DNA from 3 places in the Arthrobacter sp. CAN_A2 genome. Region 2 is predicted to be linked to each of the others. Evidence: predicted binding sites of a transcription regulator. Region 2 holds the regulator's gene; each other region holds the start of a gene.
What was found. The regulator HrcA, encoded in region 2, represses chaperone genes, less so after heat shock. The targets are predictions, from matches to a motif close to TTNGCACTCGNNNNNNNCGAGTGCNAA.
Positions count from the first base shown of each region.

Region 1 (9,870 bases), on a different contig from region 2:
CGAGGACTGCCTGGATGGATGGACCTAGACGTGGTCGCGCCAGCTGTGCCGGGGTTCGTACCCCAGCACCCGGCGGGCCCTGTCGATCGAGAGGAGTGTCTCGTGCTCGCCCACCTCGCGCGTCAGCTCCACCCCGGGGAACACCTCGGCCGCAAGGTCGGCGCTGGCACGGCTCATGACGGTGTCGGCCGCCGCGATGATGAAGCGGTCGAAGCCCGGCGCCGCGTTCTCGAGGGCCTTCGCCACGGCCTGGGCGCCGTCCCGCCCGTCGATGTACCCCCAGAGGTTCCACTTCCGGGCGGTCGCGTCCGCGTCGAAGGAGGGGAACGCGGCGTAGTCCTCTGGATCCATGACGTTCGAGAAGCGCAGGGCCGTGATGCTCAGCTGCGGATCCCAGCGCGTCAGTTCGATCGCCAGCTGCTCCTCGAGGTGCTTGACCAGGGAGTACGTGGTCTCGGGCCGGGCCGGGTATTCCTCGTCCACCGGGATGTACGGGGGCGGGGTGTCGAACGGGAGTCCGAGGACGGTCTCGCTGGACGCGTACACGACCCGCTTGATGCCGGCCCGCCTGCACGCCTGGAAGATGTTGTACGTGGCGGTCATGTTGTTGTGGAACGTCGCCACGTCCGCCTGCAGGCCCGGAGCCGGGATCGCTCCGAGATGCACGACGGCGTCGAGGCCGGAGTGCCGGTCGTCCACGCCGAGGAGCGCATCGAGCACCTGGCCGTAGTCCCGCAGGTCGATGCGGAGGAACGTCGGGGTGCGCTCGCCGTGCTGGTCGAGCTCGAGGACGGTGTGCCCGGCCTCGCGCAGGCCACGGACGACGCTCCGCCCCAACTTCCCGTTCGAGCCCGTCACCGCGACGTTCAGGGGGCTGGTCGCAGCCGCCATCAGACCGGCCGCGTCTCGGGGGAGACGGTCTTCGCGACGTCCGTCTCGGCGAGGTCGCCGATCGCGTCGTCGATCGCCGTCAGGACGTCGTCCTCGAGCTTCACGCCGGCGGCGACCGCGTTCGACTTCACCTGCTCGGGCCGGGAGGCGCCGATGATCGCCGAGGCCACGTTCTTGTTCTGCAGCACCCACGCGACGGCCAGCTGGGCCATCGTGAGGCCCACGCCGTCGGCGATCGGCGCGAGCTTCTGCACGCCCGTGAGTACCTCGTCGCTCATCCAGCGCTTGATCATGTCGGCGCCGCCCTTGTCGTCCGAGGCGCGCGTGCCCTGCTCGGGCTGCCGGCCCGGCGCGTACTTGCCCGTCAGCACGCCCTGCGCGACGGGCGACCAGACGATCTGCGACAGTCCGAGCTCCTCGGACGTGGGGACGACGTCGCCCTCGATGACGCGCCACAGCATCGAGTACTGGGGCTGGTTGGAGATCAGCTGGAAGCCGAGGTCCCTCGCGAGGGCATGACCGTCACGGATCTGCTGCGCCGTCCACTCGCTGACCCCGATGTACAGGGCCTTGCCCTGACGCACGATGTCGGCGAAGGCCTGCATCGTCTCCTCGAGGGGCGTCTCGTAGTCGTACCGGTGTGCCTGGTAGAGGTCGACGTAATCCGTCTGCAGCCGCTGCAGCGATCCGTCGATCGACTCCATGATGTGCTTGCGGGACAGCCCGACGTCGTTGTGTCCCTTCGGTCCCGTGGGCCCCCAGACCTTCGTGAAGATCTCGAGCGACTGGCGCCGCTCGCCCTTGAGTGCTTCGCCGAGGACAGTCTCCGCCGCCGTGTTCGCGTACACGTCCGCGGTGTCGAAGGTGGTGATGCCGACGTCGAGCGCGGCGCGCACGCACTGCGTGGCGACGTCGTTCTCCACCTGCGATCCGTGGGTGAGCCAATTGCCGTACGTGATTTCCGAGATCTTGAAGCCGCTGTTGCCGAGGTATCTGAAGTCCATATCGCCGATGCTAGCCACCCGGACGGGGCGAGTACAGGAAACCCTGTTCCCCCAGGCAACCAGTGCGTCATGCAACGCGGAGGGGTAGGGCGCTGCCGCTAGACTTGAGGGCGTCCTTCGGTTGCCACCACCAGTGAATGAGGAATCTTGGTCGACTTCAGCGCTCGTTTCGCCACCGGGACCGAGCAGCAGAATTGGGATTCCCTCGTGATGGCGAACCCCGGCGGAGGCAACCTGCTCTCCTCCGCGGCGTTCGCGGAGGTGAAGTCCCATCACGGGTGGCGGCCGCGATTCGTGGTCCTCGAAGGCCCCGGGTACAGGACCCACAACCTCGTCCTGGAGGAGAAGGTCCCCGTCATCGGGGCGCTGTGGTACCTGATCAAGGGCCCGGCGGTCACCGAGGCATCCCACGTGCCTGCCGCCGCGCACGCCGTCGCCGACCTCGCCCGCAGGGAGGCGCACAACGTCTTCGCGATCAAGGTGGAGCCGGATCTCGTGGATGGACCGGAGGTGCGGGAGGCACTGCAGTCGGCCGGGCTCGTCAAGACCTTCAACCTGCAGCCCAACGACAGCACGGCCATCCTGGACACCACGCCGGATGCCAACCAGCTCCTGCGGAACCTGCACTCGCGCGGTCGCAACGCGGTCCGCAGGGCCATGCGTGAGGGGGTCGAGGTCCGGCGGATGGAGCCGACGCAGGAGACCTTCGAAGCCATGTACTCGCTCATGGCGCACATCGAGGACCGCTCGGCCGCCCGGATGCGCTCACTGGAGTACTACAGCCGCTTCTGGCAGAACTTCGTGGATGCAGGGCAGGGCCGCTTCTACTTCGTCTACGAGGACGGGCAGCCCTCGGTCGGCGCCTTCGTGGTCAACTACGGCACCAAGGGCACCTACAAGGACGGCGGTTCCCGTCCTGGGCGGACCCAGTACGGGGATTCCCATCTCGTACAGTGGCAGGCCATCACCGACCTCAAGGACGAGTTCGGGATCGTCGAGTACGACTTCTGCGGCACCCCGCCCAGCGACCGGCTGAAGGACAAGGACCACCCGTTCCACGGACTGGGACTGTTCAAGACGAGTTTCACCAAGACGGTGACGGATTTCGCCGGCTGTTACGACCTCGTGGTCAGCGGCTGGAAGTATCGTGTCTGGAACACGATCGCGGAGCGTGTGGCGCGCCAGATCCACTGGCGACGCACGCATCAGCCGTTCTACTGAGGAAGAGCCCGCAGAGGGCACCGCGATCGATGCACGAAAGGCCGCTGTGAAAGACGGTTCGACCCCGGGGGATGGGCCTCTGCCCCCCGATCCATCGCCCGTAGCGGAAGCCCTCCCGGTGATCCGGCGCCCCTTCGACCCGTCCGAGGACGAGAAGCGGCAGCTGGCGGCAAGCCCGGGAGGTCCCGCCAGGAAGGGCGGCAGGACCGGGGCCCCACCGAAGCGCCCCGCGTCGGAACCGAAGATCCCCCGGCCGTCCCGTCAGCGGCAGCCCATCACGCGGCCCACGGATGCACTGCCCACGACACCGCGGAGCGTGCCGTCGTCGAGCCGGTCCAACGCGGCAGCCAGGAGCGTGCTCCGCCGCCTCGTGCAGGGCGAGGCTCCGCCCACCCAGGCCATGAGCATCGTCGAGCGGCTTGCCGGCAGCCCCTACGCGAATCCCATGATCCAGGTCGGCGGTCCCGACGCCGGCGCCCGCAAGGCCCTCGACTTCGCCCTGAACCTGGCCGAGACCATGTTCCGGTACGGCGCGGGTGCCCTCGAGGTGGAGACGAGCATCATCGCGGTCACGGCGGCTTTCGGTCTCGACCACATCGAGGTGGACATCACCAACCAGTCGGTGATCATCAACTACTCCGTGAAGGACCAGACGCCGACGACGGTGCTGCGCGTGGTCCGCTCATGGACGAACAACTACGCGGGCCTCACGGCCATCCACCGGCTCGTCTCCGATATCGCCGACGGCGGGGTCTCCCGGACCGAGGCCGCCCAGCGGCTCGACGAGATCACCCACCGGCCGAAGCCTTTCCCCCGCTGGATGGTGACGGCCGCGTTCGGCATCTTCTCGGCGGCCATCGTGGCCTTCGTCGGCGGGACCCTGCTCGGTTCGCTGGTCGGTTTCATCAGCTGCATCCTCGTCGACCTGGTGAGCCGCAAGCTGGGGGAGTGGCGCGTCCCCGAGTTCTTCTCCGTCGCCACGTCGGCGGCGCTCGTCACCCTGATCGCGATGCTGTTCTGGTGGCTGCAGGTGCCCATTGCCCCGGCCCTCGTCGTGGTGGGCGGTATCCTGCTGCTCCTGCCGACCGGCCGGCTGGTCTCCGCGACGCAGGACGCCATCAACGGGTTCCCGGTCACGGCTGCGGGTCGATATCTCTCGGCGATCCTCGTCTTCGCGGCGCTCGTGGCAGGCATCGCCGTGGCCCTCGTCGCCGGATCGGCGCTCGGGATCCCTGAACTCCAGGTGTTCGACTCCTCGGGCAGCCAGTACCCATGGCCCCTGGTCGCGGTGTTGATATTCATCGCCGTGGCCATGATCTGCATCGCCGAGCAGACCGACGTGAAGCTCGTGATCCCGACCTCGCTCGTGGCTGTCGCCGGATATCTCCTGATGATCAGCGCCGTGGCAGCCGGCGTGGGGTACCGGCTGGCACCGGCCCTCGCGGCCATCCTGATCGGTGGACTCTCGCGCGTCGTGGCCCTCCGGCTCGGCGCCCCCCAACTCGTCGTCGCCGTTCCCGCTGTGCTGTTCCTCTACCCGGGGCTGTCCATCTTCCGCTCGATGTACATGCTCACCATCGAGTCGGAGATCGTGTCCGACGGCGCGCTGGGCCTCTTCAACGCCCTGACGGTCGTGCTGGCGATTGCCGCGGGCGTCGTCCTCGGTGACAACCTGGCGCGACCGTTCACGAGGAAGCTCAGCTCCGACGAGCGGCAGCGGAACCGGCGGCGGTAGCCGGGTGCGTCGGCAGGCCCACCCGGCCTACGAACCCTACTTCCGAGCCGTCCCATGCCTCCGCCCGTCGGATCTGCGTCGCACACCCGCGCTGCGACACCAGGCGTCAGCCGGCACGGCCGCCCGTGCGCGACCAGTCGATGGGATCGGCGCCCTGCCGCGCGAGGAGTTCGTTCGCACGGCTGAAGGGCCGGGAGCCGAAGAACCCGCGGGAGGCCGAGAGCGGACTGGGGTGCACCGACTCGACCGTGGGCGTCGGGCCGAGCAACGGCTTGAGCCGGAGCGCGTCCTTGCCCCACAGGATGGCCACGAGTGGGCCGCCCCGCGCGACGAGAGCGCGGATGGCGGCGTCGGTCACCTGTTCCCACCCCCAACCCCGGTGCGACGCTGCCTCACCCGCGCGGACGGTCAGCACGCGGTTGAGGAGGAGCACACCCTGCTCGGTCCAGCCGGAGAGGTCACCCGACGCGGGCGGCTCCGCGCCCGTATCGGAGACGAGCTCGCGATAGATGTTGGCGAGGCTTCGCGGGATCGGTCGGGTCCGCGGGTCGACGGCGAAACTGAGCCCGACGGCGTGGCCGACCGTGGGGTAGGGATCCTGCCCGACGATGACCACCCGGACGCTGTCCAGCGGGGTGGTGAAGGCCCGGAGGATCTGGGGTGCGTCGGGCAGGACCCGGTGCCCGCCGTCGAGATCCTCCGCCAGGGACGCCGCGAGCCGGTGGAGGACCGGTTCCACCGGCTTGAGCGCGCCCGCCCAGTCAGCGGGAACCAGATCCTCGATGCGGGCCGGATCGGCGAAGGGGAAGGCGGAGGCATGGGGGGACGGTTGCTCGGCCCTCCGAGGTCCCGCAGCGCCGGTCCGGTCGCTGCCCGGAGGCGTGCCCGGCAGGTCGAACAGGGTGGGGTCGGGAGAAGTCATGACTTCATTCTCGCCCGGGTGGTCGGGCTCTGCCGCTCGAATGACAGTGCTGTCATTCCCTACTACCATAGGGTGACAGTTGTGCCCACTGAAGGAAGGCGACGGGGGAGATGGCCGAGCCGCAGCGGCATTCGGATGACGCGACGTCCGGGACGGACGACCGGCTGGCCCTGGGTGACCGCGAGCAGCGGATGCTCGCTCTCGAACGCGAATGGTGGAAGTACTCGGGCGCGAAGGAGCAGGCGATCCGTGACCTGTTCAGCATGTCCGCCACGCACTATTACCAGGCACTCAACGCCCTCATCGACACCGAGGCGGCCCTCGCCCACGACCCGATGCTCGTCAAGAGGCTGAGGCGCCTGAGGTCCACCCGGCAGAAGGCACGCTCGGCCCGCCGGCTCGGCGCGGATATCTAGTACGTCCCGCCATTCTCGACGAGCGAAGGACCACCCACGCCCATGACTGATCACCCGCGGGACGAATTCGACCGCGTCCCGGTATCGTCCGCGCGCCAGGGGGTCCACCGCGAGCGGATCATTCCGGCGCAGTCGAACGGCCTCGGACTCAAGATCACCGCAGGGGCCCTTGCGCTCCTGATCGGTGTGGGCTCGTACTTCCTCCTTCCCGGCCTCGATCTCGCCGGGGGGAACGACGGCGATGTGACGCCGTCGTCGGGCGCCGAGGCTTCCGCGACCGAGGGCGCGGCCGCGACGGCGGAACCGTCGGGCACTGCGTCTCCCGACACCACGAGTGGGCCGAGCGGGACGGCGACCGACGCCGCGTCCTCCGCGGCCTCGGACGAAGCGGACGCTGCGGACCGGACCCAGACCGTCAACGTCCTCAACGGCACGGGCTCGCCGGGTCTCGCGTCGGTGGCGGCCGGTCGCCTGGCTTCAGCCGGATGGACCTCCGCCCTTCCCGGGAACTGGGCCGGCGTCCCCGTGGAGGCTTCCGTCGTCTTCTACAACGACGAGGGGCAGCGCGCCGACGCTGAAGCCGTGGCCGCGGAGCTCGGCATCACGAACCTCGTCGAGAGCGCCGCCATCTCACCGGACATCTCCCTCGTCCTCGGCGCCGAGTTCCAGTAACCGCGGTGGTGCCCGGAGGGCGCCCGGCCCGCGTATGCCGCCGGGGCGCCGACGCCCGGCCTGCGTGTGACCGGGTCATCGACGACCGGCCCGCGTGGGGCGCCGTCGCCGGGCCGCCAAGCGGCGGGTGGGAGCGCGGAGCACCCTCCGGTCGATGTGTCAGTCCTTGAGCGGGATGCCCCGGGCGTCCCGGCGGAACTGCTCGGACCCGACGAGGATCATGATGCCCTCGATGAGCCCCCAGATGCTCGCCGCGATGGCGCTCAGTCCGAAGGTGAACACCGCGCCGACGGTCGACATGAGGATCTGGATGATGCCGATCGTGGTGAAGCCGAGGTAGAACCGGTGAATGCCGAGGGAGCCGAGGAGGATGCCCAGTACGCCTGCGACGACCCTGGATTTCTGCGGAGGGTACGGCTGCCCGTATCCGCCCTGGCTGTATCCGCTGTAGCTGTACCCACCCTGGTTGTACCCGCCCTGGGCATCGGGGGCCTGGCCCGGAGCCGGCTGCTGATGGGGCTGCTGCTCGTAGGGTCCGGACTGCTGGTAGGGCGGCTGCTCGTAGGGGCCCGGCTGCTGGTCGGGGCCCGGCTGCTGGTAGGGCGGCTGATCGTAGGGACCGGACTGCTGATACGGCGGCCGCTCGTAGGGCGAGGGCCGGCCATGCCGGTACGGGTCCCGCCGGCCAGGTCCCTGTGAAGAGGGGCGCTGCTGGTACGGCGCTTGCTCGTAGGGCTGCCGGGACGGGTCCCTGCCGGCATCGCCGGAGCCATCCTCGTGCCGGACATCCGGCTCCGGGGCAGGGCTGTCCGCGCCGCTCGACTGCCGGGGAGAGGCTGCCTCGGCAGCCCCCTCCGCCGCGACCTGCTCGTCGGACTCTCCGCGGTCCGGACCGCTCGCTGACGTGGACACTGTGCCTCCTGGGACTCGTGGTCCGCCCAACCTATGCCCTCGCGGGACTCCGCGCCATGGCATCTGGACACCGGCGGCGGGAGGGCGTGACGACCGCCACCGGGCGGCCCCGACGGGTTGCACTCGTAGGGTGGGAGTGCTAATTATTGAGTTAGCACTCGCGCGCGCAGACTGCTAAGACTGCGCGAGGCGCGTGAAGCAGACAAACCTCTGTGGTGGGGGTGGAGCAGGAACGTGAAAGAGATCGTTCAGGCGCCACCCGGCCGTCGCGGGCACCACACGCAGCCAAGCATTCACATGCTGAAATGCAACCGTCCCGAAAGGACCTAAGCCAATATGGCCAAGATCATTTCTTTTGATGAAGAGGCCCGTCGCGGCCTCGAGCGGGGCCTCAACATCCTCGCTGACGCCGTCAAGGTGACCCTCGGCCCCCGTGGCCGCAACGTCGTGCTCGAGAAGAAGTGGGGTGCCCCCACCATCACGAACGACGGCGTGTCGATCGCCAAGGAGATCGAACTCGACGACCCGTTCGAGAAGATCGGTGCCGAGCTCGTCAAGGAGGTCGCGAAGAAGACCGACGACGTCGCAGGCGACGGAACCACCACCGCTACCGTGCTCGCCCAGGCCCTGGTCAAGGAAGGCCTGCGCAACGTCGCGGCCGGCGCCGACCCCCTGAGCCTCAAGCGCGGCATCGAGAAGGCCGTCCAGGCCGTCACCGAGGAACTCCTCGCCTCCGCCAAGGAGATCGAGACCAAGGAGCAGATCGCTGCCACCGCCTCCATCTCTGCCGGTGACAACGAGATCGGCGCCCTGATCGCCGAAGCACTCGACAAGGTGGGCAAGGAAGGCGTCATCACCGTCGAGGAGTCCAACACCTTCGGGCTCGAGCTCGAGCTCACCGAGGGTATGCGCTTCGACAAGGGCTACATCTCGGGCTACTTCGTCACGGACGCAGAGCGCCAGGAGACGGTCCTCGAGGATCCCTACATCCTGATCGTCAACTCGAAGATCAGCAACGTGAAGGATCTCGTCGCCGTCCTCGAGAAGGTCATGCAGTCGGGCAAGCCGCTGCTCATCATCGCCGAAGACATCGAGGGTGAAGCCCTCGCGACCCTCGTGGTCAACAAGATCCGCGGCACCTTCAAGTCCGTCGCCGTCAAGGCTCCGGGCTTCGGTGACCGCCGCAAGGCGCAGCTCGCCGACATCGCCATCCTCACCGGTGGCCAGGTCATCGCCGAGGAGGTCGGCCTCAAGCTCGAGACCGCCACCCTCGACCTGCTCGGCACGGCCCGCAAGGTCGTCGTGACCAAGGACGAGACCACCATCGTCGAAGGTGCCGGCGACGCCGACGCCATCGCCGGCCGCGTGGCACAGATCCGCGCCGAGATCGACAACTCCGATTCGGATTACGACCGCGAGAAGCTGCAGGAGCGCCTCGCCAAGCTGGCCGGCGGCGTTGCAGTCATCAAGGCCGGCGCCGCAACGGAGGTCGAGCTCAAGGAGCGCAAGCACCGCATCGAGGACGCCGTCCGCAACGCGAAGGCAGCAGTCGAGGAAGGCATCGTCGCCGGTGGCGGCGTAGCCCTCATCCAGGCCGGCGCCAAGGCATTCGCCAACCTCAAGCTCACGGGCGACGAGGCGACGGGCGCGAACATCGTCCGCGTAGCCATCGACGCACCGCTCAAGCAGATCGCCTTCAATGCGGGCATGGAGCCCGGCGTCGTGGTCGACAAGGTCCGCGGCCTGCCCGCCGGCCACGGCCTGAACGCTGCCACCGGCGTATACGAGGATCTCCTCGCCGCCGGGGTCAACGATCCCGTGAAGGTCACCCGTTCGGCCCTGCAGAACGCGGCGTCGATCGCAGGCCTGTTCCTCACCACCGAGGCCGTCGTGGCCGACAAGCCGGAGAAGGCAGCTCCTGCCGGCGGCGGCGACGACATGGGTGGCATGGGCGGCATGGGCGGCTTCTAGTCCCCACCGCTCGCGCGGCACCCGCGCGAAGCACGCAGAGGGCGGCACTCCCGGACAGGGGGTGCCGCCCTTTCTGTGCTCGGCCTGGGCGGAGACCCATCTGCTGCCGGCCCGCACGTCGACGGC
Region 1 is NZ_JADOUS010000008.1:16,706-26,575, forward strand. Features, by position in the region: gene IWX63_RS11650 (NAD-dependent epimerase/dehydratase family protein) at 25-870, opposite strand; gene IWX63_RS11655 (aldo/keto reductase family protein) at 891-1,895, opposite strand; gene IWX63_RS11660 (lipid II:glycine glycyltransferase FemX) at 2,043-3,116, shown strand; gene IWX63_RS11665 (threonine/serine exporter family protein) at 3,235-4,851, shown strand; gene IWX63_RS11670 (uracil-DNA glycosylase) at 4,958-5,773, opposite strand; gene IWX63_RS11675 (DUF3263 domain-containing protein) at 5,884-6,189, shown strand; gene IWX63_RS11680 (LytR C-terminal domain-containing protein) at 6,232-6,861, shown strand; gene IWX63_RS11685 (TM2 domain-containing protein) at 7,021-7,773, opposite strand; gene groL (chaperonin GroEL) at 8,110-9,744, shown strand.
Region 1: groL (chaperonin GroEL) is a predicted target of HrcA. The motif match lies at 7,925-7,951, and genes of this name have one in related genera.

Region 2 (9,710 bases):
GGCGGAGGTACGGATCGATCTTGTCGTTCAAGGTGCCGGGCAGGAAGCCCAGTCGCTCGCCCGCCTCGACGGCGGGCCGCGTCAGGATGATCCGGTTGACCTCCTTGTGCTGCAGCGCCTGCACGGCCTTGGCCATCGCGAGGTAGGTCTTGCCGGTACCGGCCGGACCGATGCCGAACACGATGGTGTTGCGGTCGATCGCGTCGACATAGGTGCTCTGGTTGAGGGTCTTCGGGCGGATCGTCCTGCCCCGCGAGGAGAGGATGTTGACGGACAGCACCTCCGAGGGACGGGCCGCGCTCTGCGTCTTCAGCATGGTGACCAGCTGCTCCAGGACCTGGGGCGAGACCGGCGCGTTGTTGGCGGCCATGGAGCGGATCTCGGCGACGAGCCGCTCGGTCCGCAGCACATCGGTCGAGGGGCCGGTGATGGTCAGTTCGTTCCCGCGGGCGTGGAGGCCCACGCCCGGGAACGACTCCTCGATCAGTCGCAGCGCCTCGTCGTTGGAGCCCAGCGCCTGCACCATCTGCTCCGTCGAATCGAAGAGGAACACCCTGGTGTCGAGTCCTGCCGCATTGATGCCTGTTGAAGTTTCGCTCATACCTCGGCCGTCCGGCCTTCGATCGCCCCTCATCCGAATTGTCGTACTGATGGTCTGGTCCCGCGTCCGCCCATGAGGCGGGGATGCCAATGTTACGCCATCCCGCCCGCGCCGGCCCTTCGTCCAACGGGCCGCGAGCATCCCTGATTCCCCGGAATCGTCAGGATTGCAAGCGAATTCTCGGTCCTCCGCACCGGTTCCGCACCGGTTCCGCCCCGACTCCCGATTCCGCGGCGAATCGCCCCCGGCTTCGTATCAATCAGGTTTCAGTCATCCTGCAGGCCCCTATTCGACCGGGCAGCGCCGCCGCGCTGTGCCAAGCTGAAACAGGTCCGCCCCGAGCGAGCCGACCGTCCGCCGGCCGCGCCGGGGCGGCGTCGCCGGAGCCACGCTCCCGGGGACGGCACGACACGACCCATCGCCGGGCACGACCGATCTACCCGCCCGCACCTGACGGAAGGAGGCACGCATGAACCACCAGGACCCGCTGAAGAAGAACCGGCTGGGGCTCGGCGGCATCCTTGTGGTGTCCGGTGCCGTGCTGGTGGGCAGCGGCGCCTTCCTCCTCCCCGATCCGGGACTGCTGGCGGGCAACGCGCAGATGGCTCCCCTCCCCGATTCCCGCGCGACGACGGCGCCCGACGGCGCCGTCACGGCATCGCCCGACGCCCTGTCCGGGCAGGCGACCACCACGGACCCCTCGGACGCCGTTCGGCCGCTGGTGCCCGTCTACTGGCTCGGCGACGAGGACGGCGCGGAGCGGCTCTTCCGCGAATTCCTGACACCGGAGGAGTCCGGTGGCGATCCGATCGCCGACGCCGTCCGGCTGATGACCTCGGGGCAGCCGCTCGATCCCGACTACCACTCGTCCTGGCAGCCGGCGTCGAGGGTCACCGCCTCCATCTCGACGAAGAACGTCATCACCCTCGATATCTCCTCCGATGCCTTCCCGCAGCGCCTCGGCGAGAAGCAGGGGCGCCTCGCGCTGCAGCAGCTGGTGTACACGGCCACGGCGGCGGCCGCCGATGCCGGGCTCATCGCGGGCGGTGAGGCGAGTTCGGTCGTCGTCCTGGTCGATGGCGCGGCGGACTACCGGGCCTTCGGCTCCGTGGACCTGGGCGGCGAGTGGACCCGGGATGCCGCGACCCTCGCCCCGCTGTGGATCATCGATCCACAGGAGGGTGTGCAGGTCGATGGGGACCGCCTGACCGTCCACGGGACCGGCCCGGCGTCGGAGGACGAGCTGGCCTGGCGGATCGATCACAGTCTCGACGGTTCGGCGGAGGGCCCCACGGAACTCTTCCGGGACGGTTCCGTCGACATCGCACCCCAGGACGGCGCGCCCGGTGCGTACTCGTTCTCGGTGACGCTGCCTCCGGGCCGGTACGAGATCACCGTCTCGGCTCCCTCCACCGACGGAGCGGCCAGGGACTCGAAGACCGTCGTCGTCCGCTGAGCGGGAGCGGGCTACCAGCGCCCGAGCAGGTGGTTCAGCAGGACCAGGGCGGCCGGGCCGGCCGTCGAGGAGCGCAGGACGTGGGGGCCCAGTCGGGCGGTATCGGCACCGGCGTCGCGCAGCTTCCCCAGTTCCGCCTCGCTGATGCCGCCTTCCGGTCCGACGACGACGGCCGTCGATGTCGTGCCCGACGACCCGGCCGCGAGCAGGGCGGAGACCTGGTCCGCGAGGGGGACGTCGGCGTCCTCGTGCAGGACGATCACGCGGTCGACGGTCTCGGCCCACACGGCAAGCCGCGAGGTGTCCATCACGGCGTGGACGTCGGGCACGAACGAACGGCGCGACTGTTTCGATGCGGCCCCGACGAGCGACGTCCACTTCTGCCGGCCCTTCTCGGCCTTGTCGCCGCGCCAGCGCACGATGCTCCGCTCGGCATGCCACGGGACGACGGCGTCGATCCCGAGTTCGGTCGCGGCCTCCACGGCCTGCTCGTCGCGGCCGCCCTTGGCCAGGGCCTGGACGAGGATCAGCCGGTGCCGAGGTGCAGGCTCCTGGCCTGCCGTCTCCACGGCGACCTCGACCGTCCCGTTCCCGACCGCGGTGATGACGCCGCCGATCCGGTAGCCCGCACCGTCGGAGACATCCAGGCGCTCACCCTCGCCGAGGCGTCGGACCGTGGCGGCGTGGCGCCCCTCGTCACCCCCGAGCACGAAGACGCTGCCGGGGGCCGACGCACGGACCGCCTCGCCCGGCCCGAAGAACAGGGGACGCGTCATGGTCAGCGGTTTCCGAGCCGCTCCCGCAGGCGGGCGAAGACGCCGGAGCCGCTGCTGGCCAGCTGGCCGTCGGTGTACTCCTCGTTGCGCAGTTCCGCCAGCTTGCGCAGGAGCTCCTCCTGCTGCGGGTCGACGTTGCGCGGGGTCTCGACATTGAGGTGCACCCGCAGGTCCCCCCTGCCCTGGCTCCGCAGGTGCGTGACCCCGAGGCCCCGCAGGGTCAGGATCTCGCCCGGCTGGGTGCCCGGCTTGATATCGAGCTCCTGGTCGCCGTCGTAGGTGTCCAGGTGCACCGTGGTGCCGAGCGCCGCGGCGGTCATCGGGACGCTCAGCGTCACGTGCAGGTCGTCGCCGTCGCGCAGGAAGGTGGAGTCGGTGGCGACCCGTATCTCGACGTACAGGTCGCCCTGGGGCCCGCCGGCCGTCCCGGCCTCGCCCTGGCCGCCCAGCTGGATGCGCGTGCCGGTCCCGACGCCGGCGGGGACCTTGATGGTCAGGGTGCGGCGGGCGCGGACGCGGCCCTCGCCGCTGCACTCGTGGCACGGGCTGGGGATCACGGTGCCGAAGCCCTGGCAGGTACCGCAGGGGGCGCTCGTCATGACCTGTCCGAGGATCGAGCGCACGGCCCGCTGGACCTGGCCCGAGCCGCGGCAGATGTCACACGTCCGGGGTGAGGTGCCCGGCTGGCAGCAGCTGCCGTCGCACGTGGGGCACACCTCCGCGGTGTCGACCTCGATCTTCTTGTTGGTGCCGAAGACCGCGTCCTTCAGGTCGATGCGCACGTTGATGAGCGCGTCCTGTCCGCGACGCGTCCGCGAGGGAGCGCCGGCCTGCTGGCCGCCGCCGCCGAAGAAGGTCTCGAAGATGTCCTGGAAGGCGAAGCCCGAGCCCGAGTACCCCGCGCCGTAGCCGCTGTCCGTCCCGTTCTCGTTGCCGGTGGTGTCGTAGACCCGGCGCTTCTGCGGGTCGGACAGGACCTCGTAGGCGTGGCTGACGCGCTTGAACTCCTCCGAGGCGTCCGGCCCGGAGTTGACGTCGGGGTGGAGCTTCCGGGCGAGCTTGCGGTACGCCTTCTTGATTTCCTCCCCGGTCGCACCCTGCGCTACACCGAGGACCTCATAGTGATTACTCACTCGTACACATCACTTCCTGTTGAATGTTCTGTCGTCTGCACGCCGGTTGCACCGGCGGAAAGGCCATGGTCGGCCCTGGGTGGCCGTCGACAACCCAGAACCGCTGCCCGCGCCCCCGTTATTCCTCGAGGATCCTCGAGAGGTAGCGGGCGACGGCGCGCACCGCCGCCATCGTCGTCGGATAGTCCATGCGGGTGGGGCCGAGGATGCCGAGCTTCGCTCCGGCATCCGGCCCGTACCCCGTCGCCACCACGGAGGCCTCCGACAGCCCTCCGTAGGGATTCTCGCTCCCGATCCGCACCGAGATGCCGCGGGCGTCGTATTCCATCTCCGACAGCAGCCGCAGCATGACCACCTGCTCCTCGAGCGCCTCCAGGACCGGGCCGATGCTCAGCGGGAAATCCCCGGTCGAGCGGGCCAGGTTGGCCGTCCCGGCGAGCAGGATGCGGTCGTCCCGCCCGAGCCCGGCGAGCTGCTCGAGTACCTTGACGATCGTACCCCCGTGGGCACGCAGACCCTGAGGGAGCTGGGAGAGCGCGATGCCGAGCTCGCCCGGCAGCGCCGTGAGCTTCACGCCCGACACCGCGGACAGGATGCGCTGCTTGAGCTCAGCGAGCTCCGACTCCTCGATGTCCGACCGGGTACGCACGATCCGCTGCTGCACGGTGCCGTTGGTCGCGATCAGGACGACGAGGATCTGCTGCGGCGCCAGGAGTACACACTCGATGTGGCGCACGGACGCCCCGCCGACGCGGGGGAACTGGACGACGGCCACCTGGTTGGTGATCTGCGCGAGCAGCCTCACCGTGCGGTCCATCACGTCGTCGAGGTCCTCGGCGCCCTCCAGGAGGGTCTGGATGGCCTTCTTCTCCGGCGCGGACAGGGGCTTCACCTCGGAGATGCGGTCCACGAACAGGCGGTAGCCCTTGTCGGTGGGAATGCGCCCCGAGCTCGTGTGCGGCGCGGTGATCAGGCCCTCCTCCTCGAGGACGGCCATGTCGTTGCGGATGGTGGCCGAGGAGACTCCCAGGCGGTGGCGGTCCACCAGGGCCTTGGACCCGACGGGCTCCCGGGAATGGACGTAGTCCTCGACGATGGCCCTGAGCACCTCCAGGCGTCGCGGTTCACTCATTCCTGTGTCACCTCCGGCTCCGTTCCTCTCCCCTGGGCACGCGCAGCGGATAATCCCCGGGCGTTAGCACTCGACACGCCCAAGTGCCAAGTCTAGTACGTCCGCTTCGATTGTTAGCATTGGGATCCCGGGCTGCGGCAGACCGCCGGAGCCCCCGTGGGAAGGACACACCCGGGATGGACTACGGCTGGGGAGCCCAAGATATATCGGCTCCGAAGCGGGTAGGACTCGCCGAGGTCCCCGTCGCGAAGGACATGGTCCTCGAGGACGTCCAGAGCGGGTTCGTCGGCGCGGTGGTCCGGGTGGAGAAGTCCGGCGGACTCCATGTGATGGTGCTCGAGGACCGTCGCGGCAAGACGCGCACCTTCCGCCTCGGCCACGGCTTCCTCCTCGACGGCCGTCCCGTCCACGTCGTCGCGCCCGTCCCGGGCACAGCTCCTGCCGCCAAGGCTGCCGCCAACCGGACCGCATCCGGGTCTGTCCGGGTCGAGAACGCGCGGGCGAGAACCGCCCGCGCGAGCAGGATCTGGGTGGAGGGCCAGCACGACGCCGAACTCGTCGAGAAGGTATGGGGCGACGATCTGCGCCTCGAGGGGATCGTCGTCGAACCGCTGCACGGCGTGGACGACCTGGAAGGCGCCATCCGCGCCTTCGGCCCCGGCCCGCAGCGCCGACTCGGCATCCTCGTCGACCACCTGCTCCCGGGCACCAAGGAGTTCCGGATCGCGCAGCAGGCGATGACCGCTCCCGGCGCCCGCGGCAACGTGCTCATCGTCGGCCACCCGTACGTGGATGTCTGGCAGGCCGTGAAGCCGGCGGCCCTGGGCCTGGAGGCCTGGCCCGTCATCCCCCGCAACCAGGACTGGAAGACCGGCATCCTGGCCGGCCTCGGCTGGCCGCACCACAACCAGGCCGCCGTGGCCAACGGGTGGAAGCGCATCCTCGGTCGGGTCAGCACCTACGCCGATCTGGAGCCCTCGCTGCTGGGCCGGGTCGAGGAGGTGATCGACTTCCTCACCGCAACCCCCGGCAGTCCCTGAGCCGACCGGCGCCGGTACCACGTATCCTTGGAACACATTCCGGGGGAAGATTCCCGACAGCCAGCAAAGGAATTGACGTTGTCCAACACCGCCGACCAGCAGCATCACGAACCGGGCAAGTCGCAGCCCGCGTTCGAAGGCACCCCGGCCAACGCCCTTCCCCTGACGGCTTCGGAGGATCGCCAGTACGCCACCCTGGCCCACTTCGGGGGCATCCTCGGGTTCATCCCGTCCCTGCTGATCTTCCTCATCTTCAAGGATCGCGGCCCCTTCACCGCCCAGGAGTCGAAGGAGGCGCTGAATTTCACGCTCCCTCCCACGATCATCGCGCTGGCCGCGTGGCTGCTCTCACTCATACCGGTCATCGGCGGGGTGTTCGCCGTCCTGAACGCCGTCATCTGGCTGACCATCACCATCTTCTCGGTGAACGCCGGCATCCAGGTCAATCGCGGCCGGCCCTACCGCTACCCCCTGAATCTGCGCCTCATCCGCTGACCCGCGTCCGACGCGTCAGTCGGGCAGCAACCTGCGCACCACGGCATCCGCGAGCAGGCGACCCCTGAACGTCAGGATCACGCGGCCGGCGAAGGCCGCAACCGGCTCGACGAGCCCGTCCGCGATCAGTCCGGCGACGGCCCGACGCCCCGACGTCGTCAGGATGTCCGTCGCGAGGCCCTCGCGCAGGCGCACCCGCAGCATCACGTCCTCGACGTAACGGTCCTCGTCCGACAGGACCTCGCGTCCGGCCGCCGGCGAATGGCCCGCTGCGAGGGCATCCGCGTAGGGGCGCGGGTGCTTCACGTTCCACCAGCGGGTCCCGCCGACATGCGAGTGGGCTCCCGGGCCCGCTCCCCACCAGTCACTGCCGCGCCAGTAGGCCAGGTTGTGGCGGCATGCATCGGCGGGAGTGCGTGCCCAGTTGCTGACCTCGTACCACTCCAGCCCGCCCGCGGTGAGCATCTCGTCGGCCAGCGCGTACTTGTCGGCGTGGTCGTCGTCGTCGATCGGTGGCACCTGCCCCCGGCGGATGCGCGACGCGAGCCGCGTCCCGTCCTCGATGATGAGGGCGTAGGCGGAGATGTGGTCGGGCCCGTAGGACAGCGCCGTGGCCAGCGATGTCCGCCAGTCCTCCAGCGACTCCCCCGGTGTGCCGTAGATCAGGTCGAGGCTGACCTTCAGCCCGGCCTCCCGGGCCCATTGCACGGCCTGCGGGACGCGCTCCGGGGAGTGCGTGCGATCGAGGACGGCCAGGACGTGCGGCACCGCCGACTGCATGCCGAAGGAGACCCTGGTGAAGCCGGCGTCCCGGAGGACGCGCAGCGATTCCGGGGTGACCGAGTCGGGGTTCGCCTCCGTGGTCACCTCGGCGTCCGGCGCCAGGCCCCACTGGTCGCGGGCGGCCCGCAGGATGGCGGCGAGGTCCTCAGCGGGGAGCAGTGTAGGCGTGCCGCCGCCGAAGAAGACCGTCGCCAGCGGGCGGGGCGGCACCCCGGAGGCTTCCAGCGCCTGCACCCCGAGAGCGAGTTCCGCGAGGACGGAGCCGGCGTACGCGTCCTGCGACGCGCCGCCGCCGAGCTCGGTGGCCGTATAGGTGTTGAAGTCGCAGTAGCCGCACCGGACGGCGCAGAACGGGATGTGGACGTAGAGGCAGAAGTCGCGCTCGAGGGCTCCCTCGGCCGCGGAGGGCGGCAGGACGCCGTCCTCCGGTGCCGGCAGGCCGAGCGGCAGGGCGCTAGGCATGCGGCCCCGTCCGCCCGGAAGCGTGGTGCGTCACTTCTTGGCTTTGTCCTTCGACTCGTCGGACGACAGGGCGGCGATGAAGGCTTCCTGGGGCACTTCCACGCGCCCCACCATCTTCATGCGCTTCTTGCCCTCCTTCTGCTTCTCGAGCAGCTTGCGCTTGCGCGTGATGTCACCGCCGTAGCACTTCGCGAGGACGTCCTTGCGGATCGCGCGGATGCTCTCGCGGGCGATGATGCGCGCCCCGATCGCGGCCTGGATGGGCACCTCGAACTGCTGGCGCGGGATGAGCTCGCGCAGCTTGCCCGTCATCATCACGCCGTACGCATAGGCCTTGTCGCGGTGGGTGATGGCGCTGAAGGCGTCCACCTGCTCGCCCTGCAGGAGGATGTCCACCTTGACGAGGTCGGCCACCTGGTCGCCGTCGGCCTTCCAGTCGAGGGACCCGTACCCTCGGGTCTTGGACTTCAGGAGGTCGAAGAAGTCGAAGACGATCTCCGCCAGGGGCAGCCGGTAGCGGATCTCGACGCGGTCCTCGGACAGGTAGTCCATGCCGCCGAGCACGCCGCGGCGCTGCTGGCACAGCTCCATGATCGCGCCGATGAACTCCGACGGCGCGAGGATGGTGGCGGACACCATGGGTTCGCGCACCTCGGCGATCTTGCCCACAGGGTACTCGCTGGGATTGGTCACCTTCACGGCGCGCTTGTCCTCGAGGGTGACCTCGTACTCGACGTTGGGCGCAGTGGAGATCAGGTCGAGGTTGTACTCCCGCTCGAGGCGCTCGCGCGTGATCTCGAGGTGCAGCAGGCCGAGGAAGCCGACACGGAAACCGAAGCCCAGCGCCGCGGACGTCTCGGGCTCGTAGACGAGGGCGGCGTCGTTCAGGGTGAACTTGTCCAGGGCGTCGCGCAGCACGGGATAGTCCGTGCCGTCAAGGGGGTAGAGGCCGGAGAAGACCATCGGCTTGGGGTCCTGGTAACCGCCGAGCGACTCCGCGGCCGGCTTGGCGAGGTTGGTGACGGTGTCGCCGACCTTCGACTGGCGGACGTCCTTCACCCCGGTGATGAGGTAGCCCACCTCGCCCACGCCGAGGCCCTTGGACGGCGTCGGCTCGGGCGAGCTGACGCCGATCTCGAGCAGCTCGTGGCTGGCCCGCGTGGACATCATCTGGATGCGCTCGCGCGGGCTCAGCTTGCCGTCGACCACCCGGACATAGGTGACCACACCGCGGTAGGTGTCGTACACCGAGTCGAAGATCATGGCGCGGGCGGGTGCATCCGGATTCCCGGTGGGCGGGGGGAGGTCGCGGACGATCTTGTCCATGAGCACCTCGACCCCCATACCGGTCTTGCCGGAGACCCTCAGCACGTCCTCGGGCTCCCCTCCGATGAGGCTCGCCAGCTCCGCCGCGTACTTCTCGGGCTGGGCGGCCGGGAGGTCGATCTTGTTGAGGACCGGGATGATCGTGAGGTTGTTCTCCATCGCGAGGTACAGGTTCGCGAGGGTCTGGGCCTCGATGCCCTGCGCCGCGTCGACGAGCAGGATCGCACCCTCGCAGGCCGCGAGCGAGCGGGACACCTCGTAGGTGAAGTCGACATGGCCGGGGGTGTCGATCATGTTCAGCGCATAGGCGGTGCCGTCGACCTCCCAGGGCAGGCGGACCGCCTGGGACTTGATGGTGATACCCCGCTCGCGCTCGATATCCATCCGGTCGAGGTACTGCGCCTTCATGTCCCGCTGCTCGACGGCTCCCGTGAGCTGCAGCATGCGGTCGGCCAGCGTGGACTTCCCGTGATCGATGTGGGCGATGATGCAGAAATTCCTGATGA
Region 2 is NZ_JADOUS010000007.1:29,171-38,880, forward strand. Features, by position in the region: gene IWX63_RS10535 (PhoH family protein) at 1-601, opposite strand, end outside; gene IWX63_RS10540 (GerMN domain-containing protein) at 1,071-2,057, shown strand; gene IWX63_RS10545 (16S rRNA (uracil(1498)-N(3))-methyltransferase) at 2,069-2,833, opposite strand; gene dnaJ (molecular chaperone DnaJ) at 2,836-3,966, opposite strand; gene hrcA (heat-inducible transcriptional repressor HrcA) at 4,085-5,098, opposite strand; gene IWX63_RS10560 (DUF3097 family protein) at 5,275-6,138, shown strand; gene IWX63_RS10565 (DUF4870 domain-containing protein) at 6,217-6,633, shown strand; gene hemW (radical SAM family heme chaperone HemW) at 6,649-7,878, opposite strand; gene lepA (translation elongation factor 4) at 7,909-9,710, opposite strand, start outside.

Region 3 (9,870 bases), on a different contig from region 2:
CCGTCGCTGATGAGCGACCTCAGCGCGGCGAGCAGGTAGGTGATCGGGTTGTAGTCGGCGATCGTGGCCAGCCACCCCGTGAGTGCCTCCTGCGGGAGGAAGGACGTGGTGAGGAAGGCGAAGGGGAAGAAGAGCAGGAAGGAGGAGTTGACGGCACCCGGGCTCCCGGTGCGCAGGGCGATCGCGTACGGGAAACCGGTGAACGCGAGCCCCCACAGGCCGGCGATCGCGATGAACCCGATGATCCCGGCCGCACCGGTGGTGAATTCGACGCCGACGAGGAATCCCAGGATCAGCACCGGCACGCACAGGGCCATCACGAGGACCAGGTCGGCGACCATCAGCCCGAGCAGGAGGGCGGACCGGTGCATCGGGGTCAGCAGCAGGCGGTCGAAGTACCCGCTGCTGATGTCCGTGACGAGGCTGCTGGCACGGGAGACGCCGGTGACCGCGAAGATGATGGCGACGGGCAGCTGGAAGGCGCGGAAGTTGTCCACCCCGGTGGCCTCGGCCACGGGCTCCAGGGCGCCGATATTGACGACGAAGAAGAACACCGGGATGACCAGCGCGGGGATCACCTCGGCGGGAGCGCGCGGGATGGCCCGGAGCGCGCGGGTGGCGACCGATAGGAGGTCGCGCAGGAAACCCGCGCGCCGCGGTTCGGCGGCGGAGCGCCCCGTGGTGCCGCTGATGGTCGTCATGCCCGCTCCCTCGTGGATTCGCGTGGTGCGGCAGCCGGGTCGCCGGCCGGGCCGCGGTCGTCGCTGATGTGCTCGCCGGTGACCGAGAGGAACACGTCGTCGAGCGACGGTCGGCGCAGGGACAGTTCTCGGACGTCCACCCCCGGTACGTCCGCCAGGGCCACCGCGACGGGACTGATCGTCGAGGGCCCGTCGGAGACGCTGAGGACCAGCGTCTCCCCGCTCGTCTCGACCCGCTGGACGGTGCCGAGGCGTTCGAGGGCCGCCCTCGCCCGGTCGACGGACCCTCCGAGCGTGACGATGATGACGTCGGTGCCGATGGCACGCTTGAGCTCGGTGGGGGTGCCCTCGGCCACCAGGGTGCCCTTGTTGATGATGCCCACGCGGTCGGCGAGCTCGTCCGCCTCCTCCAGGTACTGCGTGGTGAGGAAGACCGTCATGCCCAGGTCGGTGTTCAGCCGGCGGACCTCCTGCCACACCTTGACGCGGCTGACCGGGTCCAGCCCGGTGGTCGGTTCGTCGAGGAACAGCACGGCCGGGTCGTGCACGAGGGCCAGTGCCAGGTCGAGGCGGCGCTTCATGCCGCCGGAGTAGGTGCCGATCCGCTGCCCGAGGGCCTCGCCGATATCGATGAGGTCCGTCAGCTCGGCGACGCGGGAGCGCGTCGCCGCGGCCGACAGCCCGTAGAAGCGGCCCTGCAGCGCCAGCATCTCTGACCCGGTCTGCTGGTCGTCGAGCGCCGCCTCCTGCAATGCGACGCCCACGCGCAACCGGACCTCCTCCGCTTCGGTGGCGACGTCGTACCCGGCCACGCGGGCGTGCCCCTCGGACGGCGTGATCAGGGTGCACAGGACCCGGGTGAGGGTCGATTTGCCGGCACCGTTCGGCCCGAGGAATCCGTAGATCTCACCCGGTGCGACGGCGAGGCTGACGTCGTCGACCGCGACCTTGTCCCCGAAGCGGCGGACGATGTGGTCGGCGGAGATGGCGGGTTCGGATACGTCCATGCAGGCACCTCCATATTCTTTCGATGAACATAAAGTAAGCTGATCGAATAGTTCGACCGTCTAAGAGTAGGAGTCCCGCGTGGATCCGCACAAGACTCCGGACCGCCAGAAGGACGTCAGCGCCAAGCTCCGGCGGTTCTCCTCGGTGTCCGGTGACCTCAGCCGGGCCTTCGGGACCCGGTACGGGATGCATCACACGGCGGCGCGGGCGGTCATGGAACTCATGGAAGCCGCCCGGCGCGGCACGCCGCTCACCTCGGGGCAGCTCGGCGACCTCCTCGACCTGACGCCGGCCTCCGTCACGGCGCTCGTCGACCGCATGCTCGCGGCCGGGCATGTCCGGCGGGAGCCGGATCCCACGGACCGGCGTCGCGTCCTGCTGATCGTGGAGCCAGCGGCCGTGCAGCTCGGGCACGAGTTCTTCCAGCCACTCGCTGCGGATCTGTCGGTCATGATGTCGGACTACGACGACGCCCAGCTGGAGCTGATCGACCGGTTCCTCCGGGACTCGACCGCGGTGGTCCTGAAGCACCTCGCGCGCACCGGCTAGGGCCTCATGGGTCCGCGGAGCGACGCCGGGCGCCCGCGATCGGTGCGGTCAGGGCGTGCGTGACGGCCACCAGGTCTGCGGGGGCCAGTTCGATGTCCAGGCCCCGCTGGCCGCCGGACACGAAGACGGTCGCGTGGTCGAGTGCGGACAGGTCGACGACGACGGGGGATGCCTGCCGTTGGCCGATGGGGGAGATCCCGCCAAGGACATAGCCCGTCCGCCGCCGGGCGGCGTCGGGATCGGCCATCGCGGCCTTCCGCCGGCCGAGCGCCGAGGCCAGGGCCTTGAGGTCGAGTGGACCGCTGACGGGGACGACGGCGGCGACCAGCGTCCCGTCGACGCTCGCCATCAGGGTCTTGAAGACCCGCTCCGGCTCGATGCCCAGCGCTGCGGCGGCCTCGAGTCCGTAGGAGGAGGCACCCTCCTCGTGGCTGTAGGGGTGCGCCGTGAAGGGGATGGCCGCGGCCGTTAGGGCGGCCAGGGCGGGCGTGCTGCGTGGTCCCGTCGTCTTCCTGCCCACATCACTCCTGCGTGTCGTCGCCCATGCATGCCTGCTCGGTAGGCCCGCTAGGACGCCGTCGCGGCGTCCAGTGCCGTCGCCGGCTCGTAGGCCGCCGGGACACCCCAGATGCCCGTGAACTCGCACGAGAGGATGAAATCGGTCACGAGGCTGCCGGTCAGGACGAGCCCTTCGACGTAATCTACGCCGTCGCGGGTGGCCGGCTCCACGCCGTGCCGCTCGAGGGCTGCGACGACCTGCTCCGTGGCGGAGGGGTCCTCGCTGTTCCGGGAGCACCAGTACACGTAGAGGGACTCGAGCTCGTCGACGGAGACCAGGGCTCCGTCGGTGGTGATCGTGGTGGTGGCCTGGAGGAAATGCTCGATGTGCTGCGTCATGAGGATGATCCTTTGCAGTCGGAGGCAGGCGCCGAGGGGTGATCCGGCGGGGTCGCTCGCCCGGGGCGGCGTGGATGCGCGGGGAGGGCGCGGTCGCGGCTCGGTCGCGGAACAGGAGGAGTCAGGGCGCCCGAGGGCGTCAGGGCAGGCAGACGGAGGGCATCGCGGAGAGCGGACGGGCATGCCGGGATCCGGCGGCCTCGTCGGTATGGCGCGGAGAACGGATCAGCGATCCGCCCGCGGGGAGTCGGGGAAGAAGGGCTTCCTGGTGGGTCATTGCTGCACGCCCCGATCGGGGGATGGGACTCTGCTGAACGATGCCCGGCGCGGTGGCGGGGACAACGAGGAGGAGAACCGGAGAAACAGCCGCCTTCTTCTAGACAACTTCCCCCAGAGTACTCTGCCGGTCATCCCCGACACGGAAACGGCTCGTGAACGCTCGGCTAAAGTACGTGTATGCCCCCGATCCGCACCCGTTCACGCCGGGCGACCATCAACGACGTCGCCACCGCGGCAGGGCTCTCGCGCGGGACCGTCTCGCGGGTCGTCAACGGCGAACGGTATGTCTCCGACGAAGCGCGCATCGCCGTCGAGGAGGCGATCGCGCGGGTGGGCTACGTGCGCAACTCCGCGGCCAGGAACCTCGTCACGCAGGAATCCCGGGCGATCGCCCTGATCATCCACGAGCCGCACTCGCTCCTGTTCGAGGACCCCAACATCGGCTCCATCCTCCTCGGGGCGAACGCCGTGCTCTCCAAGGCGGACTACCAGCTCGTCTCCCTCATCATCGACTCCGACAGGGACAGCCGCAGGGTCGCCGACTACCTCAGGGGAGGCCTCGTGGACGGCGCGGTCATCGTCTCCGCGCGGGCCTCCGACCCCATCGCCTCCGCGGTGCGCGACATCGGTGTCCCGGCCGCCTTCGTCGGCCACCCGCCCGGCACGCCGGACCTGCCGTACGTCGCGATCGACAATGCCGCCGCGGCCCGGGCGATCACGCGGCGCCTCATGGACACCGGGCGCCGGAGGATCGGCATGATCGCCAGCGCCATGGACCGTGATTCCGGGTACGACCGCTTCACGGGGTTCCGGGACGCGATGGGCGACCGGTTCGACGCCTCCCTGGTGGTCGAGTACCCGCTCTACACCTACGCCGCGGGGCTCGAGGGCATGCAGGAACTGCTGCGTCGCTGCCCCGGGATCGACGGCGTCTTCGCGTCCTCGGACGCCGTCGCCGCGGGCGCCATGACCGCGCTCCAGGAGTCGGGGCGGAAGGTGCCCGACGACGTCGGGATCGTCGGCTTCGACGACAGCAGCTGGGCCGTGCGTACCCGGCCCCAGCTGTCCACCGTCCGACAGCCGGCCGACCTGCTGGGCAGCACCGCCGCGGAACTGGTGCTGGCCCAGATCCGCGGCCTGCCCAGTCCCGTGCAGGTGCTCGACACGACGGTCGTCTGGCGCGATTCGGCCTAGGCCCGCCCCGGGGAGGGGCTCTCGACGAGGAGGACGCTCATGTGGATCGGGTTCATCGAGTTCGACGTCCTGCTCGGCGATGTGCATTCGTTGAAGGGCAAACGTTCGGTGGTGCGCCCGCTCGTGGCGGACCTCCGGCGGAAGTTCGAGCTCTCCGTCGCGGAGGTGGGGCACCAGGAGCTGCACCGCCGCGCCGTCGTCGGGGCCGGTGTGGTCGGCGGGGACCGGCACCACGTGGTGGACGTGCTGGACCGCGTGGAGCGGTACGTCGCGGCCCGGCCGGAGGTCGAGCTCCTGAGCGCCCGACGAAGGCTCCTCAGCAGCGAGGACTAGGGACCGGACGCCGACACGGGCTCGACGACGATGGCCACGCGCTCGTCCCCGATGCGCGTGAGGACGAGGGTGGCCTTCTTCCGGCCCTTGCCCGACCCGGTCAGCAGCTGCTTGCGGACCTCCTCGGGGGTGACCGAGGTGCCGCGCTTCTTGATGTCGAGGACCCCGATCCCCTCGGTGCGGACCCAGGTCTTCAGCGCCCTGACGTTGTACGGCCGGACCTCGAGGACCCGGTAGGCGCGCGCGAAGGGGGTATCGGTGAACGACGGCGCACAGATGTAGGCGATCATCGGATCCAGCAGGTGCCCGCCGAGCTGCGCGGCGAGGTCCGCCACGAGTTCGGCGCGGATGACGGCGCCGTCGGGCTCGTAGAGGTATCCGGCGGGTCCGCCGATGGCGGCCGTCGGTCCGTCCCCGAAGTCCCGCTCCGACATCATCTCCGCGGCACCCTGCGCACCGATCACGAGGGCTGCCCGCCGGACGCCGTCACGGCGGAGCGCGTTGAACCAGAGGGCCACCTCCGTGACGTCGCCGTCCACGGAGACCCACTGTGCCTCGCAGGTCGCCGGGATGGAGCCGTGCGGCATGCCCGGGCCCATCTTCACGCCCACCGGCATGCCGCCGTCCGCGAGTCCCTGCACGAAGGACAGCGGGGGTGAGAACGCCTCGGGGTCGAACAGGCGGGACGTGCCCGACGTCGTCGTCGTCCTGCGCGCCGGGTCGAGCCAGACGCCGTCGTACGCGGTGGTGTCGACGGAGGAGGCGTCGGCGTTGACGACGCGCGCGTTGGGGAAGGGGAGCAGGTTCATCGTCGCGGCAGCGGCGGTCGTCTCGTCGAGCTCGACGGCGGTGACGTCGCGGTCGAGGGTGGCCAGGGCCATGCTGTCCGCGCCGAGCCCGCAGCCGAGGTCGGCGATCCTGACGAGGCCGACGTCGACGAAGCGCTGGGCGTGGCGTGCCGCGACCGTCAGGCGCGTGGCCTGCTCGAGCCCGGCCGCCGTGAAGATCATGCGCTCGGCGAAGGGGCCGAACTTGGCGGAGGCCTTCGCCCGGAGCCGTGACTGGGTGAGCGCGGCGGCGACCACCTCGGGGGAGTAGCCGGCCTTCCGCAGCTGCCCGGTGAGGCGCAGGCTGTCGGCCTCGGTGTAGGGCCCGAGCGAGTTCAGCAGCTCCCAGCCCTCCGGGGTCAGGATGTCCGCGATGTTGTCCGAAGCCATGCTGCCAGCCTAGGCGACGGGAGGGTCGGCGCATGACGCGCGCTGGCACTCGCCTTGACCGAGTGCCAGCGCTTGCATACAGTCGGAGTTGGCACTCGCTCACTGCGGGTGCTAATCCCGAGGGAAGCGTTCGCCGGCACCGCGACGACGGTTCACGCCCAGCCCGACGGCCTCCATTCATTGGTATCGAACGCAAAGGAGAGCCCGTGTCGGTCTCTATCAAGCCGCTTGAGGATCGTATTGTTGTCCGCCCGCTCGAAGCCGAGCAGACCACTGCTTCCGGCCTCGTCATCCCGGACACCGCCAAGGAGAAGCCCCAGGAGGGCGAAGTCGTAGCAGTCGGACCCGGCCGTGTCGACGACAACGGCAACCGCGTCCCCGTCGATGTCGCCGAGGGCGACATCGTCATCTACTCGAAGTACGGCGGAACCGAGATCAAGCAGGGCGGCCAGGAGTACCTCGTGCTCTCCGCCCGCGACGTCCTCGCGATCGTCGTCAAGTAACACCCCGATTGGAGAAGCCCCGGCCCGCTGTGGCCGGGGTTTTTCTCGCTGCACAAGCCTGAAAGGAACCAACGAATGGCAAAGCAGTTGGAATTCAACGACGCCGCCCGCCGTGCCCTCGAGGCCGGCGTGGACAAGCTCGCGAACACCGTCAAGGTGACGCTGGGCCCGCGCGGACGCAACGTCGTGCTCGACAAGAAGTGGGGCGCCCCCACCATCACGAACGACGGCGTCACGATCGCCCGCGAGGTCGAACTCGACGACCCGTACGAGAACCTCGGCGCCCAGCTGGCCAAGGAGGTCGCCACCAAGACGAACGACGTCGCCGGTGATGGAACGACCACCGCCACGGTCCTGGCCCAGGCACTCGTCAAGGAAGGCCTCCGCAACGTCGCCGCCGGCGCCGCTCCCGGGCAGCTCAAGCACGGCATCGAGGTGTCGGTCCAGGCCGTGGCCAAGCGCCTGCTGGAGAACGCCCGCGAGGTCGTCGGTCAGCAGACCGCCGACGTCGCCTCCATCTCCGCGCAGAGCACCGAGGTCGGCGATCTCCTCGCAGAGGCCTTCGACAAGGTCGGCAAGGATGGTGTGATCACCATCGAGGAGTCCTCCACCACGCAGACCGAGCTCGTCCTCACCGAGGGCATGCAGTTCGACAAGGGTTACCTCTCGCCGTACTTCGTGACCGATGCCGAGCGCCAGGAAGCCGTCCTCGAGGACGCGCTCATCCTCATCAACTCCGGCAAGATCTCCTCACTGGCGGAATTCCTGCCGCTGCTCGAGAAGGCCCTGCAGGCCGGCAAACCGCTGTTCATCATCGCCGAGGACATCGAGGGCGAGGCGCTCTCCACCCTGGTGGTCAACAAGATCCGCGGCACCCTCAACGTCGTCGCCGTCAAGGCTCCGGGCTTCGGGGACCGCCGCAAGGCCATGATGCAGGACATCGCCACCCTCACGGGTGCGCAGGTCGTCTCGCCGGACCTCGGCCTGAAGCTGGACCAGGTGGGCCTCGAGGTGCTCGGTTCCGCACGCCGGATCACCGTCACCAAGGACGCCACCACGATCGTCGACGGCACCGGCAGCGAGTCCGACGTCGCCGACCGCGTGGCGCAGATCCGCGCCGAGGTCGAGCGCACCGACTCCGACTGGGACCGTGAGAAGCTCCAGGAGCGCCTGGCGAAGCTCGCCGGCGGTATCGGCGTGATCAAGGTCGGCGCGGCCACCGAGGTCGAGCTGAAGGAGAAGAAGCACCGCATCGAGGACGCCGTGTCCTCGACGCGTGCGGCCCTCGAAGAGGGCATCGTCGCCGGAGGCGGGTCCGCGCTGGTCCACGCCGGCAAGGCACTGGACACCGACCCCGACGTGCTGGCACTCGAGGGCGACGCGGCCACCGCCGTCGGCCTCGTCCGCCGCGCCCTCGCCCAGCCGCTGCGCTGGATCGCCGAGAACGCCGGCCACGAGGGCTACGTCGTCGTCGCGAAGGTCTCCGACCTCGAGATCGGCCACGGCTTCAACGCCGCGACCGGCGAGTACGAGAACCTGATCGACGCCGGCATCATCGACCCGGTCAAGGTGACGCGTTCGGCCCTGCAGAACGCAGCCTCGATCGCGGCTCTGGTGCTCACCACGGAAACCCTCGTGGTCGAGAAGCCCGAGGCGTCCGACGATGAGGGCCACGGCCACTCGCACTAGGCGCAGGGGCTCCGGCCCGCTCCGTCCCTGAAGCACCCCGGCTCCGCGGAGCCGGGGTGCTTCTGCGTCCGGTGTCCGTGCCGGCCGGCGGCGCTCCTGCCCATCCACCGCGCCGACCGGCGGCGCTCCTGCCCATCCACCGCGCCGACCCGGTGGGCATGTGCGACCATGCCCACTCAGTGGCGGCACCCGGTGGGCAGGTCCGCGCAGTCCGGCTCGCCGCCCATACCCCGGCCGGGCCTGCCGTTGCTGATCGTCAGGCCCTCCCGGTATCCCTCCTTCGCGGAGCACCGGCCGGCGAGGCTCCAGAAGGAGAAACGCTCTCCGGGCGCGGTCGGGACGCCGTCGATCTTCGGGGCGGTGTGGCCGAGGCTGACGGCCTTGTTGTCCTGCAGTTCGGTGTCGACGTTCCCCAGGCGCCGGCGGATCAGGGAAGTGTGCCGGTAGACGGTCACCGGCAGGGACTCCTCGGAGCGGGTCGACGAGATCCTGCCACGCCCCGACAACGACGAAGCCCCGGTACCCGAACGGGTACCGGGGCTTGCTCGTCCTGCCGGGGTCAGGCGTCGACGACGATCGCGTTGACCACGGGCTGGCGGTTGTAGAACCGGCGCATCCAGTTGGCGGTGGCCCGCTCGATGATGTCCTCGGGGTCCTGGCGGCGTCCGCCCTGGCGGTTGCCGGCGGCGTCGCGCAGTGCCTTCTCGACGGCGGCGCCGGCCTTGTCGAGGTCCTCGTCGGAGCAGGAGAAGCCCTTGGTGAAGAACTCGGGGGCCTCGACCATGTTGCCGTTGTCCGGGTCGATGATCGCGAGGATGGTGACGACGCCCTCCTCGGCCAGGCGGCGGCGCTCCACGAGGTCCTCCTCGGTGATGCCGCCCACGCTGTCGCCGTCGACGAACACGAGCCCGGCGTCGACCTTGCCCGAGATGGTCGCGCGGCCGCGGACGAGGTCCACGGTCACGCCGTCCTGGGCGAGGACCACGTTGCGGGGATCGACGCCGGTGGCGACGGCGATCTCCGAGTTGGCCCGCAGGTGGCGCCACTCGCCGTGCACGGGCATGACGTTGCGGGGCTTGACGATGTTGTAGCAGTAGGCGAGCTCGCCGGCGCTGGCATGGCCGGAGACGTGCACCTTCGCGTTGCCCTTGTGGACCACGTTGGCGCCGATCTCGGTTAGCGCGTTGATGATGCCGTAGATCGCGTTCTCGTTGCCCGGGATGAGGGAGCTGGCCAGCAGCACCGTGTCGCCCTCGGTGATGCGGATGGCGTGGTCGTTGTTGGCCATGCGCGAGAGCGCGGCCATCGGCTCACCCTGCGAGCCGGTGCAGATGAGGACCACCTTGTGGTCGTCGCTGCGCTCGAGCTTCTTGAAGTCCACCAGCAGGCCCTGCGGGATGTTGAGGTAGCCCAGATCCGCCGCGATGGTCATGTTGCGCACCATCGAACGGCCCACGAACGCCACCTTGCGGCGGTGCCGGTGGGCGGTGTCGATGATCT
Region 3 is NZ_JADOUS010000001.1:479,946-489,815, reverse strand. Features, by position in the region: gene IWX63_RS02150 (ABC transporter permease) at 1-701, opposite strand, end outside; gene IWX63_RS02145 (ATP-binding cassette domain-containing protein) at 698-1,708, opposite strand; gene IWX63_RS02140 (MarR family winged helix-turn-helix transcriptional regulator) at 1,788-2,258, shown strand; gene ybaK (Cys-tRNA(Pro) deacylase) at 2,263-2,778, opposite strand; gene IWX63_RS02130 (hypothetical protein) at 2,826-3,155, opposite strand; gene IWX63_RS02125 (LacI family DNA-binding transcriptional regulator) at 3,612-4,628, shown strand; gene IWX63_RS02120 (DUF503 domain-containing protein) at 4,668-4,961, shown strand; gene IWX63_RS02115 (class I SAM-dependent methyltransferase) at 4,958-6,178, opposite strand; gene groES (co-chaperone GroES) at 6,385-6,681, shown strand; gene groL (chaperonin GroEL) at 6,757-8,370, shown strand; gene IWX63_RS02100 (VanW family protein) at 8,547-8,825, opposite strand; gene IWX63_RS02095 (ribonuclease J) at 8,930-9,870, opposite strand, start outside.
Region 3: groES (co-chaperone GroES) is a predicted target of HrcA. The motif match lies at 6,221-6,247, and genes of this name have one in related genera.